Regions from separate parts of the Cupriavidus sp. 01L46 genome, predicted to be linked through region 3. Evidence: predicted binding sites of a transcription regulator. Region 3 holds the regulator's gene; each other region holds the start of a gene.
The links. The regulator LexA, encoded in region 3, represses DNA repair genes until DNA is damaged. The targets are predictions, from matches to a motif close to ACTGTATNNNNATACAGT.

Region 1 (4,044 bases), on a different contig from region 3:
CGCAGCTCGCGCGCATACCAGGCGACCACGAAGGTGACCACGAACCAGATCGACAGCAGCACGGCAATCCAGCGCAGGTTGCGATGCCACGCGCGGCGCTCGGACTGATCGGCCTGGTCGCGCCCGCCGCGCCCGCCTCGTGTATGGTCGGGGTTGGTCATGCAGGCTCCAGGGGAGATGGCCGGCGCAGCGTGATGCGAAAGCACGCGCCGGCCAGGCGCGGCTCCGTCTGGTAGACATGGTCGAGGATGCTGACATCGCCGCCGTGCTGCTGCACGATCTCGCGCACGATGGCCAGGCCCAGGCCGCTGCCCTGGGTCTTGGTGCCGAGCACGCGGTAGAACCGTTCCATCACGCGCTCGCGCTCGGCCACCGGGATGCCGGGGCCGGTGTCTTCCACTTCGAGGTACGCGAAGGGCTCGAACGCATCCGCGCTGACGCGCACGGTGGCGTGGCCATCGGCCGGCGTGTAGCGGATGGCGTTGTCGATCAGGTTGTTGAGCATCTCGGTAAGCATCAGGCGATTGCCTTGCACCATCACCGGGTGGTCGTCGGCATCCACGCCGAGGTCGATGCGGCGCGCCCACGCCTGCGGCAGCCAGTCCTTGACCACCTCGCGCGCGAGCGCGGCCAGGTCCAGCGGTGCCATGCTGCCGGCGCCGGCCAGGTTCTCCATGCGCGCCAGCGACAGCAACTGCGTCACCAGGTGAGCCGCGCGCTCCGAGCTGCCGGCGATCTGCGCCAGCGACTTGCGCAGCTCCTCGGGCGATTGCTCGCGCTGCGCCAGTTCCGCCTGCATGCGCAGCCCGGCCAGCGGTGTCTTCATCTGGTGGGCGGCATCGGCGATAAAGCGCTTCTGCGTCTGCACGGACACGTCGAGCCGCGCTAGCAGGTCGTTGAACGAGGCCACCAGCGGCGTGATTTCCTGCGGCGCGGCGTGCTCGTCGATGGGACTGGTGTCGCCGGGGTTGCGCGCGCGGATGCGCTGCTGGATCGAGGTCAGCGGGGCCAGCCCGCGTGTGAGGCCGAACCACACCAGCACCACCGCCAGCGGCAGGATCACGAACTGCGGCAGGATCACGCCCTTGATGATTTCATTGGCCAGCCGCGCGCGCTTGTCGAGCGTCTCGCCAACCTGCACCAGCACGGGCTGCGCGTCGCCCGCCTGCTTCAGGTCGACATAGGTGTAGGCCACGCGCACGTCGTTGCCCGCGATGCGGTCATCGCGCAGCGAGACCAGCCCGGCGTGGCCGCGATCGTCCTCGCCGGGCAGCGGCATGTCGTTGTCCCCGGCGACGAACTCACCGTGCGTGCCCACCACCTGGTAGTAAATGTTGTCGGTTTCATCGGCCCGCAGGATTTCGCGCGCGGACAGTGGCAACTGCAGCGTGACGCGCCCGTTGACCTCGCGCACCTGCTGCGACAGCACGATGGCGCTGGCCTCCAGCGAGCGGTCGAAGGGCCCGTTGGCGATGGACTTYGCCACCAGGTAGGTCACGGCAATGCTCATCGGCCACAGCAGCAGCAGCGGCGCCAGCATCCAGTCCAGGATTTCGCCGAACAGCGAGCGCGGCGATGGATGGCCCGCGCTGTCTTCAAGGTGCGGCAGGGCGCCGGCCAGCGTTTCGTCGCTGACGATCTCATCGGGCGGGGAGGGCGCGCGCGCGGGCCGTGCGGCCCGTGCGCGCCGCCGGGGCAGTCGCAGCAGGCTCATGGGGAGGGGGTGTCGGGCAGGTCTTGGCGGCGTCGCCGGCATGCCGTCAAAGGGAAAGGGAAACGGTGCTGAAGCCGATTCTGATTCTGACGATTCTGATTCTAATGGCGCATTCTAGTCGTGCGCCACGGTGGCCTGGAATTTCTCCAGGCAGTAGCCCAGCCCGCGTACCGTGGCAATGCGGATCCCGCCCACCTCGATCTTCTTGCGCAGCCGGTGCACATAGACTTCGATGGCATTGTTGCTGACCTCTTCGCCCCATTCGCACAGGTGGTCGACCAGTTGCTCCTTCGATACCAGCCGCCCGGTGCGGGTGAGCAGGATCTCCAGCAGTCCGACTTCGCGCGCGGAGAGATCCAGCATCTGCTCGTTCAGGTAGGCGATGCGGCCAACCTGGTCGAAGGCCAGCGGGCCGTGGCGCGTTAGCGTGGCGCCGCCGCCGGCGCCGCGCCGCACCAGCGCGCGCACGCGGGCTTCCAGCTCGGACAGGGCGAAGGGCTTGGCCATGTAGTCGTCGGCGCCCAGGTCCAGGCCCTTGACGCGCTCATCGACGCCGTCGGCCGCGGTCAGGATCAGCACCGGCAGCATGGCGCCGCGCGTGCGCAGGCGCTTGAGCACTTCCAGCCCGGGCATGCGGGGCAGGCCGAGATCGAGGATCAGGAGGTCGAAGGTCTGGGTCGAGAGCGCCGAGTCGGCTTCAACCCCACTGGCGACATGGTCGACGGCATAGCCGGAGTGACGTAATGAGCGTGTCAGGCCATCTGCCAGCACATCGTCATCTTCGGCGATCAGAATACGCATGGTTGTCTCCACCCTGGCCGGCTTAGTCGTCGCTTTACATCAAATGACGCGTGCGGGACTTGCCAAGCATACTGTTTTTTTATACAGTACTCGCTTGATCCGGTCGCGCAGTGAGCGGGCCGGATCGTACTGAATTTAGCAACGAACGAATAACGAACGAATTACCGACGTTTGCCCAATGTTTGCCCCTGCTGCCAGGTTCATTGTCATCAGGAGTTCGCGGCGCGGCGCGGGTCGGGCGGTTACCCGCAAAAGCAGGCGGCGCGCCACATGCGGCCTATTTATACACCATTGACGGAAGGACGACCATGGATGACGGCAAGAAGGCGGGTGCTGGCGTAAGCGCCGAAAAGCAGAAGGCGCTGGCGGCCGCGCTGGCCCAGATCGAGAAGCAGTTCGGCAAGGGCTCGATCATGAAACTGGGCGAGGCCGACATCGACCAGGATATCCAGGTCGTGTCCACCGGCTCGCTGGGCCTGGACATCGCGCTGGGCGTCGGCGGCCTGCCGCGCGGCCGCGTGGTGGAAATCTACGGTCCGGAATCCTCGGGCAAGACCACGCTGACGCTGCAGGTCGTGGCCGAAATGCAAAAACTGGGCGGCACCTGCGCCTTTATCGATGCCGAGCACGCGCTCGACGTCAACTATGCCGGCAAGCTCGGCGTGTCCGTGGGCGACCTGCTGATCTCCCAGCCCGACACCGGCGAGCAGGCACTGGAAATCACCGACGCGCTGGTGCGCTCGGGCTCGGTCGACCTGATCGTGATCGACTCGGTGGCGGCCCTGGTGCCCAAGGCCGAAATCGAAGGCGAGATGGGCGATTCGCTGCCGGGCCTGCAGGCCCGCCTGATGAGCCAGGCGCTGCGCAAGCTGACCGGCACCATCAAGCGCACCAACTGCCTGGTGATCTTCATCAACCAGATCCGCATGAAGATCGGCGTGATGTTCGGCTCGCCCGAAACCACCACCGGCGGCAATGCGCTGAAGTTCTACGCCTCGGTGCGCCTGGACATCCGCCGCATCGGCTCGATCAAGAAGGGCGATGAGGTGATCGGCAACGAAACCAAGGTCAAGGTGGTCAAGAACAAGGTATCGCCGCCGTTCCGCGAAGCCTTCTTCGACATCCTCTATGGCCAGGGCATCTCGCGCCAGGGCGAAATCATCGACCTCGGCGTGGACGCCAAGGTCGTCGAGAAGTCGGGCGCGTGGTACAGCTACAAGGGCGAGAAGATCGGCCAGGGCAAGGACAACGCGCGTGAATACCTGCGCGAAAACCCGGACATCGCCGACGAGATCGAGAACAAGGTGCGCGAGTCGCTGGGCGTGGTCCTGATGAACGGCACGCCGGCCACCGCCGGCGCCGTGGTCACCGCCGAAGACTGAGCTTCGCTGGCCGGGCCATTCCCGGCCGCGATCCCCACCCCGGGGCGGCACGCGCAGCGACGCGCGCCGCCCCGGTTTGCATTTTTAAAGCGCATTGATAAAGCGCGGTGTTCAAGCGCTGTCCAACGCGCGCTTTGTCGACAGCCT
Region 2 (4,044 bases), on a different contig from region 3:
GCGATGGATCGCTACATGACCGACGACATCGAAGCCATTGCCGCGCAACTGCGCGCCGGCGCGCTGGTGGAGGTGGTGCGCGCGGCAGGCGCGGCGGTCAACTGACACGCGCCCTGGCCGCGCAGCCTCATTTCCACATATCGCGCATGCGGCCGGCCAGGTCCAGCCTGGGCAGCGGCGCCTTGGCCGGCGCATCCGCCACCGGCGGGGGCGGCGGCCAGGACCGGCTGTGGAACAGCGGCATCACGCGGTTGGGCAGAAAGCGCGTGCGCGAGGCGTAGACATGGCGGTCGCCATAGGCGGTCTGCTGGTGCACATAGAAACGCTGCGGCACCACGATGTCGAGGTGGTCGCGGGCGCGGGTCATGGCTACGTATAGCAGCCGGCGCTCTTCCTCGATTTCCTCGGTGGTGCCGGTGGCCAGGTCCGACGGCATGCAGCCGTCGACGGCATTGAGCACATAGACGGCCTTCCATTCCTGGCCCTTGGCCGAGTGGATGGTGGACAGGATCAGGTAATCCTCGTCGCGCAGCGGCACGCCGGATTCGTCGCTCGATGCGTCCGGCGGGTCGAGCGTGAGTTCCGTCAGGAAGCGCTCGCGCGACGCGTAGGTGGCGGCGATGCGCTCCAGTTGCTGCAGGTCAGCCGCGCGTGCGGGAGCGTCGTCGTGCAGGCGCTCAAGGTGCGGCTGGTACCACGCCACCACCTGCTCGAAGGCGGAGGGCCACGGCGCGGCCGGGGCCATCAGGCTGCGCGCCAGCGCCAGCAGGTCGGGCCAGGCCTCGGCGGCGGCTGGCGGCGCCTCAAAGGACTCCAGGGCAAATAGCGGCTCGGTGGCGATTTCCACGGCATCGAGCACACGAGCAGCAGTCTTGGGCCCCACGCCAGGCAGCAGCTGCAGGCTGCGGAAGCCCGCCATGCGGTCGCGCGGATTTTCCAGCCAGCGCACCACCGCCAGCACATCCTTCACGTGCGTGGATTCCAGGAACTTCAAGCCGCCGAACTTCACGAACGGGATGTTGCGCCGGACCAGCTCGATCTCCAGCTGCGCGCTGTGGTCGGCGGCGCGGAACAGCACCGCCTGCGACAGCAGCGCCAGCCCGGCCTCGCGCCGCGCCAGGATCTGCTCGACCACATAGCGGGCCTGGTCCGCCTCGTCGTTGACCACCACGATCTCCGGCTTCTCGGCCGAGCCGCGCTCCGACCACAGGTCCTTGGTATAGCGCTCGGCCGCCAGCCCGATCACCGCGTTGGCGGCAGCCAGGATGGGCTGGGTGGAGCGGTAGTTCTGCGACAGCGTGACCATGTCCGCGGCCGGCGTGAACTGCGCGGGGAAATCGAGGATGTTGCGCACCGTGGCGCCACGGAAGGCGTAGATCGACTGTGCATCGTCGCCCACCACCGTCAGGCCGCGCCCGTCGGGCTTGAGCGCGAGCAGGATGGCAGCCTGCAGCGCATTGGTGTCCTGGTATTCGTCCACCAGCACGTGGTCGAAGCGCGCGCCCATGTCCTGCGCCAGCGCGGGCTCGGCCAGTGCCTGCGCCCAGTAGAGCAGCAGGTCGTCGTAGTCGAGCACCTGCTGCTTCTGCTTGGCTTGCACATAGCCGGCAAATAGTCCGCGCAGCGCATCCGTCCACATGGCATAGCGCGGGAACCATTGCTTGAGCACGTCTTCGAGCGGCGCCTGGGTGTTGACCACGCGCGAGTAGATCGACAGGCAGGTTTCCTTGCGGGGGAACCGCGAAGCCTGGGCCGACAGGCCCAGGTCGTGCCGCACCACGTTCATCAGGTCGGCGGCGTCGCCGCGATCGCAGATGGTGAAGCTGGGCGACAGGCCAAGCGTTTCCGCGTACTCGCGCAGCAGGCGTGCGCCGATGGCGTGGAAGGTGCCTGACCATGTGAGTGCCGCGCGCCCCGCCCCGGAGGCTTGCATGCCCAGCGCCTGGTCGACGATGCGCTCGACCCGCCGCCCCATCTCCGACGCCGCGCGGCGCGAGAACGTCAGCAGCAGGATGCGGCGCGGGTCTGCGCCGCCCAGCACCAGATGGGCGACGCGGTGGGCCAGCGTGTTGGTCTTGCCCGAGCCGGCACCGGCGATGATCAGCAGCGGCGCGGCTGACTCATGCATCACGGCCGCGCGCTGTTCCGGGTTCAGGGTGGACAGGTAGGCCGGCGTGTCGGGGGCGCAGGCATCCACGGTATCGGGCTGCTTGACGGCGGGTGCGTCGCAAAGCACGGCGCTGGGATCGGGATCGAGTAACACGGAGCGGGGGCCTTAGGGGATGCCGGGCGCAAGTGCGCTCGCCAGCATGGGCGGGGAAAGCTGCTGGCAACTGTATATCCATACAGCCGGGCTGCGCAAGCCGGGCATTGCCCGACCGCGCCCTGGCAATAAAAAAGGTGCCATGGAAGKCACCTTTCTGGGCGGAGGCGGTGAGCCAGGCGGTGGCTCAGGCTGCCTTGGCGAGCGCGCCGTCGAGCAGCTTGTGCAGCGCGTCCCACTCGGGCTCGCCCACATAGCGCTTGAGGATGCGGCCGTCCTTGTCGATCACGAAGGTGGTCGGGGTCAGCTGCACTTCGCCGAATGCCTTGGCGGCCGCGCCGTCGGAATCCATCGCCACCTTGAACGGCAGCTTGCGCGTTTGCGCATAGTTCATCACGTATATGGGCGGGTCATAGCTCATTGCCACGGCGACGAACTCCAGGCCCTTGCCCTTGAACTTGTCATAGGTGCGGACCATGTCCGGCATTTCCTTGACGCAGGTGACGCAGCTGGTGGCCCAGAAGTTGACCAGGTAGACCTTGCCCTTGAGATCGGCGGTGCTGATCTTCTCGCCCGACAGCAGCGTGAACGTGGCGGGCGGCGCCGCATTGGCGGGGGCGACGGCGCGATAGCCGAACCAGCCCAGCACGGCAACCAGCAGCACGGCGGCGATCACAGGCCACCGCTTGCGCGAGGCGGTGCTTGCCGGGGTGGGTGCGGTGGGGGAAGCGGAGGTCGTCATGATGCTCGCCGACAGGTCAGACAAGCCACTATTCTACTGCCGCTGCCGAGGCGCTGCCGGCTGCATTCACCGAGCCGCCGCGGATGCGACGATTGGCCGCAGCCGGGTGCGCCATCGTGCGCCTCAATGCGCCTTGCTTGCCAAGGCCGAGCGGGCCTGGTCCAGCGCCTGCTCAAGGTAGGCGCCATAGAAATCGGGCTGCATGCCACGCAGCGGCGTGGCCAGCGAGCGGCCGCGCGCGTCGAGGAAGAGCACCGTGGGCGCTACCGCCACATTGCGGCTGCGCGCCCATTCGCGTGCGGTGGTCATGCTGCCATCGGCGTTGCGCAGGGGCGTGTCGGCGGTCATGTCGAGCTCGCGCGCCTCGATTTCGCCCGCCGCGGCTTGCGGGCCGAGATAGTTGCGGCGCACCGTTTCGCAGTACACGCAGCCGGGCAGTGTTACCAGCACCACCAGGGGCTCGCCCCGGCTGGCCGCAGCGGCGGCCTGGGTGGCGAGATCGTTGGCGGGGGGCAGGTGGGCCGTGGCGGCCAGGGCGCTCGTGCCTGCCGCGACCAGCATGGCGCCGAGCATCGCCATGCCAGCACGGCGCGCGGTGCCAAAAACACCCCGGGGGGATGGCGGCATTGGCCGGATCGATGGCTGGGTTTGCATTGGCGGGCAATGTGAATGAGCGCTGGCACGCGGGTTCCACGATAATAGCGGCTTATCTCCGCATTCGCCGCCCTGATGCCCCACGCCTGGTTTCCACGGTTTTTCCGCTTGCCGCAGTCCCCGCTTGCCAAAGCCATCGTCCTGGGCGCGCTCGGCGCCGGGCTGATCGCCTGTTCGCCCCGCTATGACTGGCGCACCATCCAGTCCAACGAAGGCGCCTACGCGGCGCTTTATCCCGGCAAGCCATCCGGCGCTGCGCGCGAGGTGGCGATTGCCGGGCGCAAGCTGCCCATGACGATGGACGCGGCCCGGGTCGACGAGACCTTGTTCGCCGTGGGCGTGGTGACCTTGCCCGCCGATGACGCCGAGTTGCGGCAGGCGGCGC
Region 3 (4,044 bases):
GGGATGCGCGGATTGGCCATGTTAGGATCTCAGCGAGGCTCTGGGAGATGGCCATGGTTCAAAAGTTATTCTACGAACTACCCGCGGACGAGCGTGAGAATTTCGAGTCCGCTTGCGCGCGGCACGGATTTGTACCAGAGGATTTCGATGTCGCAGCAGAGGAGGGCACTCCGCTGGCCGACAGCCCGAATCACACGCTGCGGGAAATCACCGTCACCCGAGTAATCGGAAGCGAAGTTCGGCGCTATCCAGACAGGGCGGGGTCTTCGTGGATAGCGGCGTTCGAGCAAGATCTGCTGCGGGATGTCTTTGGCTTCCCTCTTGCCGATTAGTTGGTTTTTCCCTTTGAGACAATGAAGGCCTTATAGGCAGAATTAAAATATCTTTATCCAAATTCGATGCCAATATTCGTTGCTGGACACGCCGGTGCACCCAAGAGTCAGTGCATCACTCACGTCTCTAGGCAACGAGTATCGGGCGGAGGCATTGCAGTGCACAGCTACTGTGCGGATTCGTAGTGAATCCGAATGCGTGCGTCCCGAAAGCAGAGCGCCGAATTGTCAACGGATGGTTTCGCCGGGCAAGAACGTGTGACGGGATTGCGGGGGGGGGGGGGTACGTGCGTTGCGAGCTTGAGTCGCAAGGCCCTTGATCCGAATTACCGCTGTGGGCGCTTTCAGCGTGCGCTGAGTCCACAAACAAAAACAGCGACTTGGCTAAGTCGCTGTTTTGTAAAGCAAATTCTGGGGTGGCTGATGGGACTCGAACCCACGACGACAGGAATCACAATCCTGGACTCTACCAACTGAGCTACAGCCACCGTCGATGTCGTTCTGCTTGGTGCCGAACGACGAAGAACAAGATCATACAATGCCAAGAGCCGGATGGCTAGTACTCTGCACAAATTTTTTTCAGTGCCGCCTGCTTAACCAGCCAGCTTGGAGGATTCCTCCAACTCGAGCATTCGGCAGATGGCGGCCATGCTGCCAACCATGGTGCGTCGTTGTGCGCCCTGGTAGATGCGTACGCCTTTGGACTGGCGGAAGGGCACGGGCTTGACGGGGCGGCGGGCGGAGAGGCGGTTGGCTGGCAGCATGGCTACACCTGGTGACTTGCAACAACAGTTAGCGGTACCCGCTACGCGGGTGCGTTGGCACAATCGGGTGTCGGCTTGTACGGGGTTCGCCCGTCTCAGCCGCACTCGTCAGAAGGCGCCGGGGCGGATGAGACCGACAGCGATGCCTTCTAGTGAGAACTCTTCACGGCCGGCTTGCACGATGATGCTGGGGAAGTCGGGGTTCTCGGCGATCAGCTCGATGATGTCGCCGCGGCGGTTGAGGCGTTTGACGGTGACGTCGTCRCCTAGGCGCGCTACAACGATCTTGCCGTTGGCGGCTTCGCTKGCGCGCTTGACGGCGAGCAGGTCGCCATCGAGGATGCCGGCGTCGCGCATGCTGAGACCACGCACCCGCAGGAGGTAATCGGGCTGCACGTCGAACACCGAGGCGTCGACCTGGTATTGGCGGTCGATGTGTTCGGCGGCGAGGATCGGGCTGCCGGCTGCGACGCGCCCGACCAATGGCAGGGTTAGCTGCATGACGCCGGCCATGGGCAGCGAGAACTGGTCGGGTAGCTCGGAGTCGCTGCGGGAGACCTTGAGGCGAATGCCGCGTGAGGCGCCGGGGGTGAGCTCGATCACGCCTTTGCGGGCCAGGGCACGTAAATGTTCCTCGGCTGCATTGGGTGAGGAGAAGCCGAACTTGGCGGCGATCTCTGMGMGCGTGGGCGGGAAGCCCGTGTGCTGGAGGCTGCTGCGGATCAAGTCGAAAATCTGCTGCTGTCGCGGTGTCAGGGTCGCCATGGTCGCCGGTGTTTGAAAGCACTGTATGTTTAAACAGTATGCTGTGATTTTATACAGTATCGAGTGAAGTGCAAGCGGAATTTTTGGGAGTTTGCGCATTGACAGGTGCGTCCCACGGGTCTTGGCGCGTGCCGTGGCGGGTGGGCGGAGGGTTACAATCCGCGGCACTGAAGCGTCTTGCGTTGCGTACTGTTCAACTTTTCTGGCTGCCGGCCACTTTCCCACTTTCCCGCCATGTCTCTCCTGCCTCGTGTCGTCGTGCTCGMTACCGGCGGCACCATTGCCGGTTCTTCTTCCAACCCAGCCAGCAGCGCGAAGTACCAGGCGGCGACGGTGCCGGTGACGGCGCTGCTCGACGCGGTGCCGGCGCTGGGCGCGGTGGCGCGGATCGAGGCCGAGCAGGTTGCGCAGGTGGATAGCAAGGACATGTCGTTCGCGCTCTGGTCCAGGTTGGTGGGGCGCGTGGCGTACTGGTCCGCGCAGCCCGATGTGTCGGGCATTGTCATTACGCACGGCACCGATACCCTGGAAGAGACGGCCATGCTGCTGCACCTGGCTTGCGTGGGTACGGTGCCGGTTGTGCTGACGGCTGCAATGCGGCCGTCGACCTCGTTGTCGGCGGATGGCCCGTTGAACCTGCTGGATGCGGTGCGCGTAGCGGCGGATGCCGGCGCGACGGCGAAGGGCGTGCTGCTGGTGATCAATCAGGAGATTCATGCAGGGCGCGATGTGATGAAGGCGCACACATCGGCGGTGAATGCGTTTGTGTCGCCGGTATCCGGGCCGATTGGTTTTGTTCAGGACAACCTCGTGCGCTTTGTGCGCACCCCCGGCCGCTTGCCGGCCAAGGCCTGGCCGGTTCCAGGTGCATGGCCGCAGGTCGAGATCGTGGCTAGCTATGCGGAACCGGGCCGGATCGTGGTGGATGCCTTGGCGCAGGCGGGCGTGTCAGGCCTGGTCGTGGCGGCCGCTGGCAACGGGTCGGTCCACCAGTCGCTGGCGGAGGCGCTAACTGATGCTGCCAGCGCCGGCGTGGCAGTGGTGCGCAGTTCGCGCACCGGGGCGGGGCATGTGGCGATTCCAGCACCTCCCAAGCCGGCCGCGGGCGTTTTTGTTTCGGCCGGCGACCTCAATCCTTATAAAGCGCGCGTGCTCCTGGCGCTGGCTCTGGCCGCGGAGCCAGGACTGGCAAGGGATCCGGCTGCGCTGCAGGCGCGATTCACCGAAAACTGAGGCAGCTTGCTCCCGATAGCAAAAGCACGCTATACTATAAGGCTATTCAACCTTGCTGCACCGGACATGGCGCTCGGGCAGCTTATCCAAAAGGAGCGTCAATGCGTCATTACGAAATCGTATTTATCGTCCATCCGGACCAGAGCGAACAAGTCCCGGCCATGATCGAGCGTTACAAGACGCTGGTCACGTCCCAGGAAGGCCAGATCCACCGCGTGGAAGACTGGGGTCGCCGTCAGATGGCCTACATGATCCAGAAGCTGGCCAAGGCTCATTACGTTTGCCTGAACATCGAATGCGGCAAGGAAACCCTGGCTGAACTCGAACACGCGTTCAAGTTCAACGATGCAGTGCTGCGCCACCTCATCGTTCAGACCAAGAAGGCTGAAACCGCACCGTCCCCGATGATGAAGGAAGTGCAGCGCGAAGAAGCTCGCAAGGCCGCGCAACAGACCAGCGAAGTCCAGGCCGCCTAAGTGCGGACTGTTGTGGTTGCCGCCGGCGTTGATCGCCGCGGCGGCAAGTGCGGGCATCGGTGCGGGAGAGTGCGTTGAACCAGTTAAGGCTCTGCGCAACGCTCGCGGAACGCGATGCCTTGCGTTACACCCCGGCCGGGGTCCCCGTGGTCAACTGCATCTTGCAGTACGCGGGCGAGACGGTCGAGGCGCAAACGCCCAGGCAGGTGGAGTTCGCCATCGCCGCCATGGGAATTGGTCAGATCGGCCAGCGGCTTGAGCGTACCCCGCTCGGCGCGATGCTCGACTGCGAAGGATTCCTGGCCCGCAGGCACCGCAACAGCAAGGCTCTCGTCTTTCACATCACTGGATGTAAAGCATTCGAAAAGGATTGAATCATGGCATTCGTCAAACGTGACAACAAGAACAAGAAGCGCTTCCAACAGCAAAACCCGCTGTTCAAGCGCAAGCGCTTCTGCCGCTTCACCGTGGCTG
Region 4 (4,044 bases), on a different contig from region 3:
CACGGCCAGCCAGCCGGCCAGCGCCAGCAGCAAGCGCTGCGCGCCCGCCATCACGCCCTGCACGGATTCGGTCCGGCCTGGCAGCTCCATGCGCTGCGAGAAGGTGGCAGGCGCGCTGAACCACGTAAAGCGCACCGGCACCTCGCCATAGGCCTGGTCCAGCCGCGCCAGCAGGTCCGGCCCCAGCCGGCGCCGCAGGCCGGCACGCGGCAGGCCCCGCACCTCGCCCACGGTCCGGCAGCCGATGCCATCGAGCCAGCCATCGTCCGCCAGCCCTTGCAACATGCCCACCGGCAGCCGGTCCAGCAGCCGCGCCATGCGCTGCGGCCCCACCGCGCGCCGCGCCGGACGCACCAGCCCGCCCCGGCGATCCCGCCGCAGCGGCTGCGCCGCCAGCCACGCCGCCCCGAAGGCCGTCGGCCCGCAGCCCAGCTGCAGGAACACCCCCAGCCGCCGCACCCGCGCATACACCGCCCGGCACAACGCTAGATGGCCGCCAAACAACCGCAGGCTGGCCCCTGCATCGATCATCACGGTAGCCACCCCGGCATCGGGATGCACCGTGACATGCGGCGTGAAATGCAGCAGCGCCAGCGCCAGCGCCGTCATCACCTGCGCCTCGGCCGCCGGCTCGCGCTGCAGTTGCACCACCTGCGCCGACAACGCCTGCACGCCGCCCCGCCGCATCCCCGCCTGCACGCCCAGCGCCACCGCCGGGCCGTTGGCCAGCACCACCCGCTCGCGCTCCATCACGGCCACCGGCACGCTGTGGTGCAGCAGTCCGGCGCAGGCGTGGAGCGCGGCGGGCTCAGGCCAGTTCGGCTGCAGCGCGTCCAGCGACAGGCGCGGCAGATGCACCGCGATCCAGTACGACATGGGCTTGCTCTCCCGCAACGGCTTGGAAAACCGGGGCATTCAGGGGGACCGGCATCGACGGGGCCTGCAGCGCCGCAGGCGGCGTGGCCATGGCGGGGACCGCCATCATCTCGCCCAGCGACAGCACCAGCGGTGTATCGCGCACCGGGCCGCGCCGCTTGTGGAACGTGACCGACACGGCATTGCCCGGCGCCGGCGACAACAGCAGCCGCAGCACCGCCGGCGACGACTCGCGCAGCACGCTGGCCGGCCGGCACGCCCACACCACGGCGTCTCCCGCCTGCGCCAGCACCTGCAAGCGCCGCAGCGCCTCGGGACGCGCCGTGGGCAGCCACACCATCACCCCGCCAAAGGCCTGGCTGCGCAGCACCTGCTCCGCCGCCCACAGCACATCCGCCTGCGCCGCGGCCCGGCTCGCGCCAGCGGGCGGGCGCACCCAGTACAACTGGCGCGCCGGCAAACCCCATTCGGCCAGGCACGTTGCATTGGGCAGGTGCGGCGGCCCGATCAGCGCCACCCGGCGCTGCGCCGCGGCCAGCGCCAGCAACGCCGGGCGCAGCAGCCGCAACTCGCCCGCGCCGGGGTCGGCCAGCAGCTCTGTGAGCGCGCCCACCGGCCAGCCACCGCCCGGCAACTCGGCCGAGAGCGCGTCATGGCCGGTCGGCAAGGCCGGCACGCTGCCCGCCCGGCCCAGATGGCCAAGCTGCCCCGCCCGCCACAGGCCGGGATAGCGTTGCTCCAGCGCGTCCAGCGCCCCCTGCCGGTCGGCCACGGGCGGCTGCGCCAAAGGCGAATCGCCCGACGTATCGGGCGATATGGGGAAGAGTTCGGCGGTCATGTGATGCGTGCGGCTCAGCCGGGGGGACTGACACGAAATTTCCTGATACTGTATGTTTATACAGTACCACGGATGCGCGCAAGGGTGAAGCGGTGGGGACGCCGAGCTATGGAACCTGACAAGAGTTAGCGGCGCCGTGCTGCATCGGTGGCATGAGAATATGCTGCCATCGCAATGACTTCCTGCCATGATGACGATCGCTCGCCTGCCCTTCTTTCTCTGCTTCCCTCTGATTGCATTGCTCGCCGTCAACGCAAACGCTACCGCCCCCGACGAAGCATCCCTGGGCAAGGCCGAGGGCTATCCACCGGCTCGCAGCCTGAAGCAAGCCTACACGGAGCCCTATCTCGTCGGTTCGTTCAGCGCAATGGACAGCTTCAATCCGTCCTGTGCGCTCGCTCCGGCAAACGATCCGCTTGCGCTGAAGAAGGCCGCCATCGAGACACCGTTTCATTACCGCTTTCATGGCCGCGAGCTGACACTGGACGACTACATGCAGCGACAGCGCGCGACCGGACTTCTGGTTGTGAAGGACGGCGAGATTGTCGCGGAACGCTACAACTACATGCGCAGCGCCGACATGCGGATGCTCTCCAACTCGATGGCCAAGACGATTACCGCGCTGGCGATCGTCAAGGCGCAGGAAGAGGGCTTTATCCGCTCGCTCGATGACACCGCCGAGACCTACGCGCCCCAACTCAAGGACACGCTGTACGGACAGACCCGAATCGTGAATCTGATGCGCATGTCCTCGGGCGCCCGGTTTGTCGAGGACTACTCGGAGCACGACGACCGGGCCAGGTTCAACAATGCCGTGCGCCGGGCTGGCGTTGCCCAGGCCGCCCGGCTGATCACGGCGCGCAGCGATCCCGAAGGACAGCGCTTCAACTATGCCGGGGCCCAGACTCAAATCCTGGGGCTGGTGTTGCGCGGCGCCACGCGCCGCACGCTCTGTGATTACGTCGATGAGAAGCTGTGGAAGCCGATCGGCGCCCAAGCGCAGGCGACCTGGCTGGTGAATCCGGCCGACCAGGACGTGTTCGCGCAAGGTGCCTTCAATGCCACGCTGCACGACTACGCCCGCCTGGGCCTGATGATGGCAGCCGACGGACTGGTGAGGGGCACCGCCGTGGTATCACGCGACCACCTGCTCGCGATGACGGATGCAACACGGCAACCCGAAGCATTTCGGCCGGGCCACATGCAGTACCACGGCAGCACCTACTACGGTTATGGCCTGCAGACCTGGATCCTGCCCGGCAGCCACCGCCGCTTTGCCCTTCTGGGCGTCTACGGGCAGGCCATCTTCGTAGATCCCGCATTGAACCTGGTGGTGGTGCATACCGCTGTCGGCAAGGATGCCGCGGGCGACGCGAGCGGCGCCCACCTTGGCGCAGAACGCGACGCGCTGCTGCGTGGCATCGTATCGGCCTATGGAGACTGGTAGAAACGTGGATTGCCCCGGGTGTGCGCCTTGGGTCGACCGTCGTCGCGGACCCGGTCGATTCGGAGGGCGCCCCGGATCGTTGGCGAGGCCGGCCTCAGGAGGCAGACGGCCTGGCGGGCATATCAACCCAACCAACCCAGTCAACCCGCTATTGCCAGTCTCCAGTCAATGCAGCAGGGCATCCTCGAAAGCCATCTGCTCCGCCACATCAAACAGCGCCCTCAGGCTCGCCGCCCCCGCTGCCGCCGTCCCGTCATCGCTGCCCGCCCCGCGCACGGCATCCAGGCTGCGCCGCATCCCGGCTACCGCCGCGCCCGGCAACAACGTGGTCAGGCTAACCCGGCGAACCCCCAGTTCGCGCAGCCGCTCCAGCGGCACATTCGCGGCCGACGGGCTTGGCGCCAGCCCGGTCCCGGCGCTCAGCGTCACCGGGATATCCAGCGCGCGCACCAGCCGGGCGATATCGTCCTCGGTGCGCGGCGCAATGGGCAGCAGCATATCGGCGCCCGCCGCCTGATACGCCCTTGCCCGGAGGATGACCTGCTCGGTGGTTTCGCAGGCAAATGCGTCCGTGCGGGCAATGATCATGAAGTTGCTGTCGCGCCTGGCGCGCTGCGCGGCGTCGATCTTGGCGAGCATCTCGCCAAGCGGCACCACGTCCTTGGCCGCCGCCGAGCCCCAGCGCCTTGGTACCACCTGGTCCTCGATGTTCAGGCCGGCAGCGCCGGCTTCCTCGAACAGTTCCACGGCGTAGTGGACGCCGCGCGGGTTGCCATAGCCGGCGTCCGCATCGGCGGTGATGGGAATGGATGAGGCGCGGGTCAGCCGCCGGCAGTGCTCCACGCATTCCGTCAGCGTGAGCAGGCCGATGTCCGGCACACCC

Region 1: a site for LexA is predicted at 2,586-2,603, ahead of recA (recombinase RecA). Genes of this name have one in related genera too.
Region 2: a site for LexA is predicted at 2,333-2,350, ahead of AC1DS3_RS12895 (ATP-dependent helicase). Genes of this name have one in related genera too.
Region 4: a site for LexA is predicted at 1,762-1,779, ahead of imuA (translesion DNA synthesis-associated protein ImuA). Genes of this name have one in related genera too.

What each region holds. Positions count from the first base shown of each region.
Region 1 is NZ_JBFTSF010000048.1:26,054-30,097, forward strand. It holds gene AC1DS3_RS11315 (DUF4212 domain-containing protein) at 1-161, opposite strand, end outside; gene AC1DS3_RS11320 (sensor histidine kinase) at 158-1,714, opposite strand; gene AC1DS3_RS11325 (response regulator) at 1,829-2,515, opposite strand; gene recA (recombinase RecA) at 2,824-3,897, shown strand; partial or broken gene recX (recombination regulator RecX) at 4,016-4,044, shown strand, end outside.
Region 2 is NZ_JBFTSF010000059.1:11,078-15,121, forward strand. It holds gene cmdF (tyrosine 2,3-aminomutase) at 1-105, shown strand, start outside; gene AC1DS3_RS12895 (ATP-dependent helicase) at 128-2,128, opposite strand; gene AC1DS3_RS12900 (TlpA disulfide reductase family protein) at 2,451-3,005, opposite strand; gene AC1DS3_RS12905 (thioredoxin domain-containing protein) at 3,129-3,584, opposite strand; gene AC1DS3_RS12910 (hypothetical protein) at 3,735-4,044, shown strand, end outside.
Region 3 is NZ_JBFTSF010000421.1:1,171-5,214, forward strand. It holds gene AC1DS3_RS35815 (hypothetical protein) at 54-332, shown strand; tRNA gene AC1DS3_RS35820 (tRNA-His) at 745-820, opposite strand; gene AC1DS3_RS35825 (hypothetical protein) at 926-1,096, opposite strand; gene lexA (transcriptional repressor LexA) at 1,205-1,861, opposite strand; gene AC1DS3_RS35835 (asparaginase) at 2,096-3,094, shown strand; gene rpsF (30S ribosomal protein S6) at 3,196-3,570, shown strand; gene priB (primosomal replication protein N) at 3,645-3,944, shown strand; gene rpsR (30S ribosomal protein S18) at 3,948-4,044, shown strand, end outside.
Region 4 is NZ_JBFTSF010000013.1:23,784-27,827, forward strand. It holds gene AC1DS3_RS04085 (Y-family DNA polymerase) at 1-876, opposite strand, end outside; gene imuA (translesion DNA synthesis-associated protein ImuA) at 809-1,714, opposite strand; gene AC1DS3_RS04095 (serine hydrolase domain-containing protein) at 1,902-3,161, shown strand; gene AC1DS3_RS04100 (isocitrate lyase/PEP mutase family protein) at 3,327-4,044, opposite strand, start outside.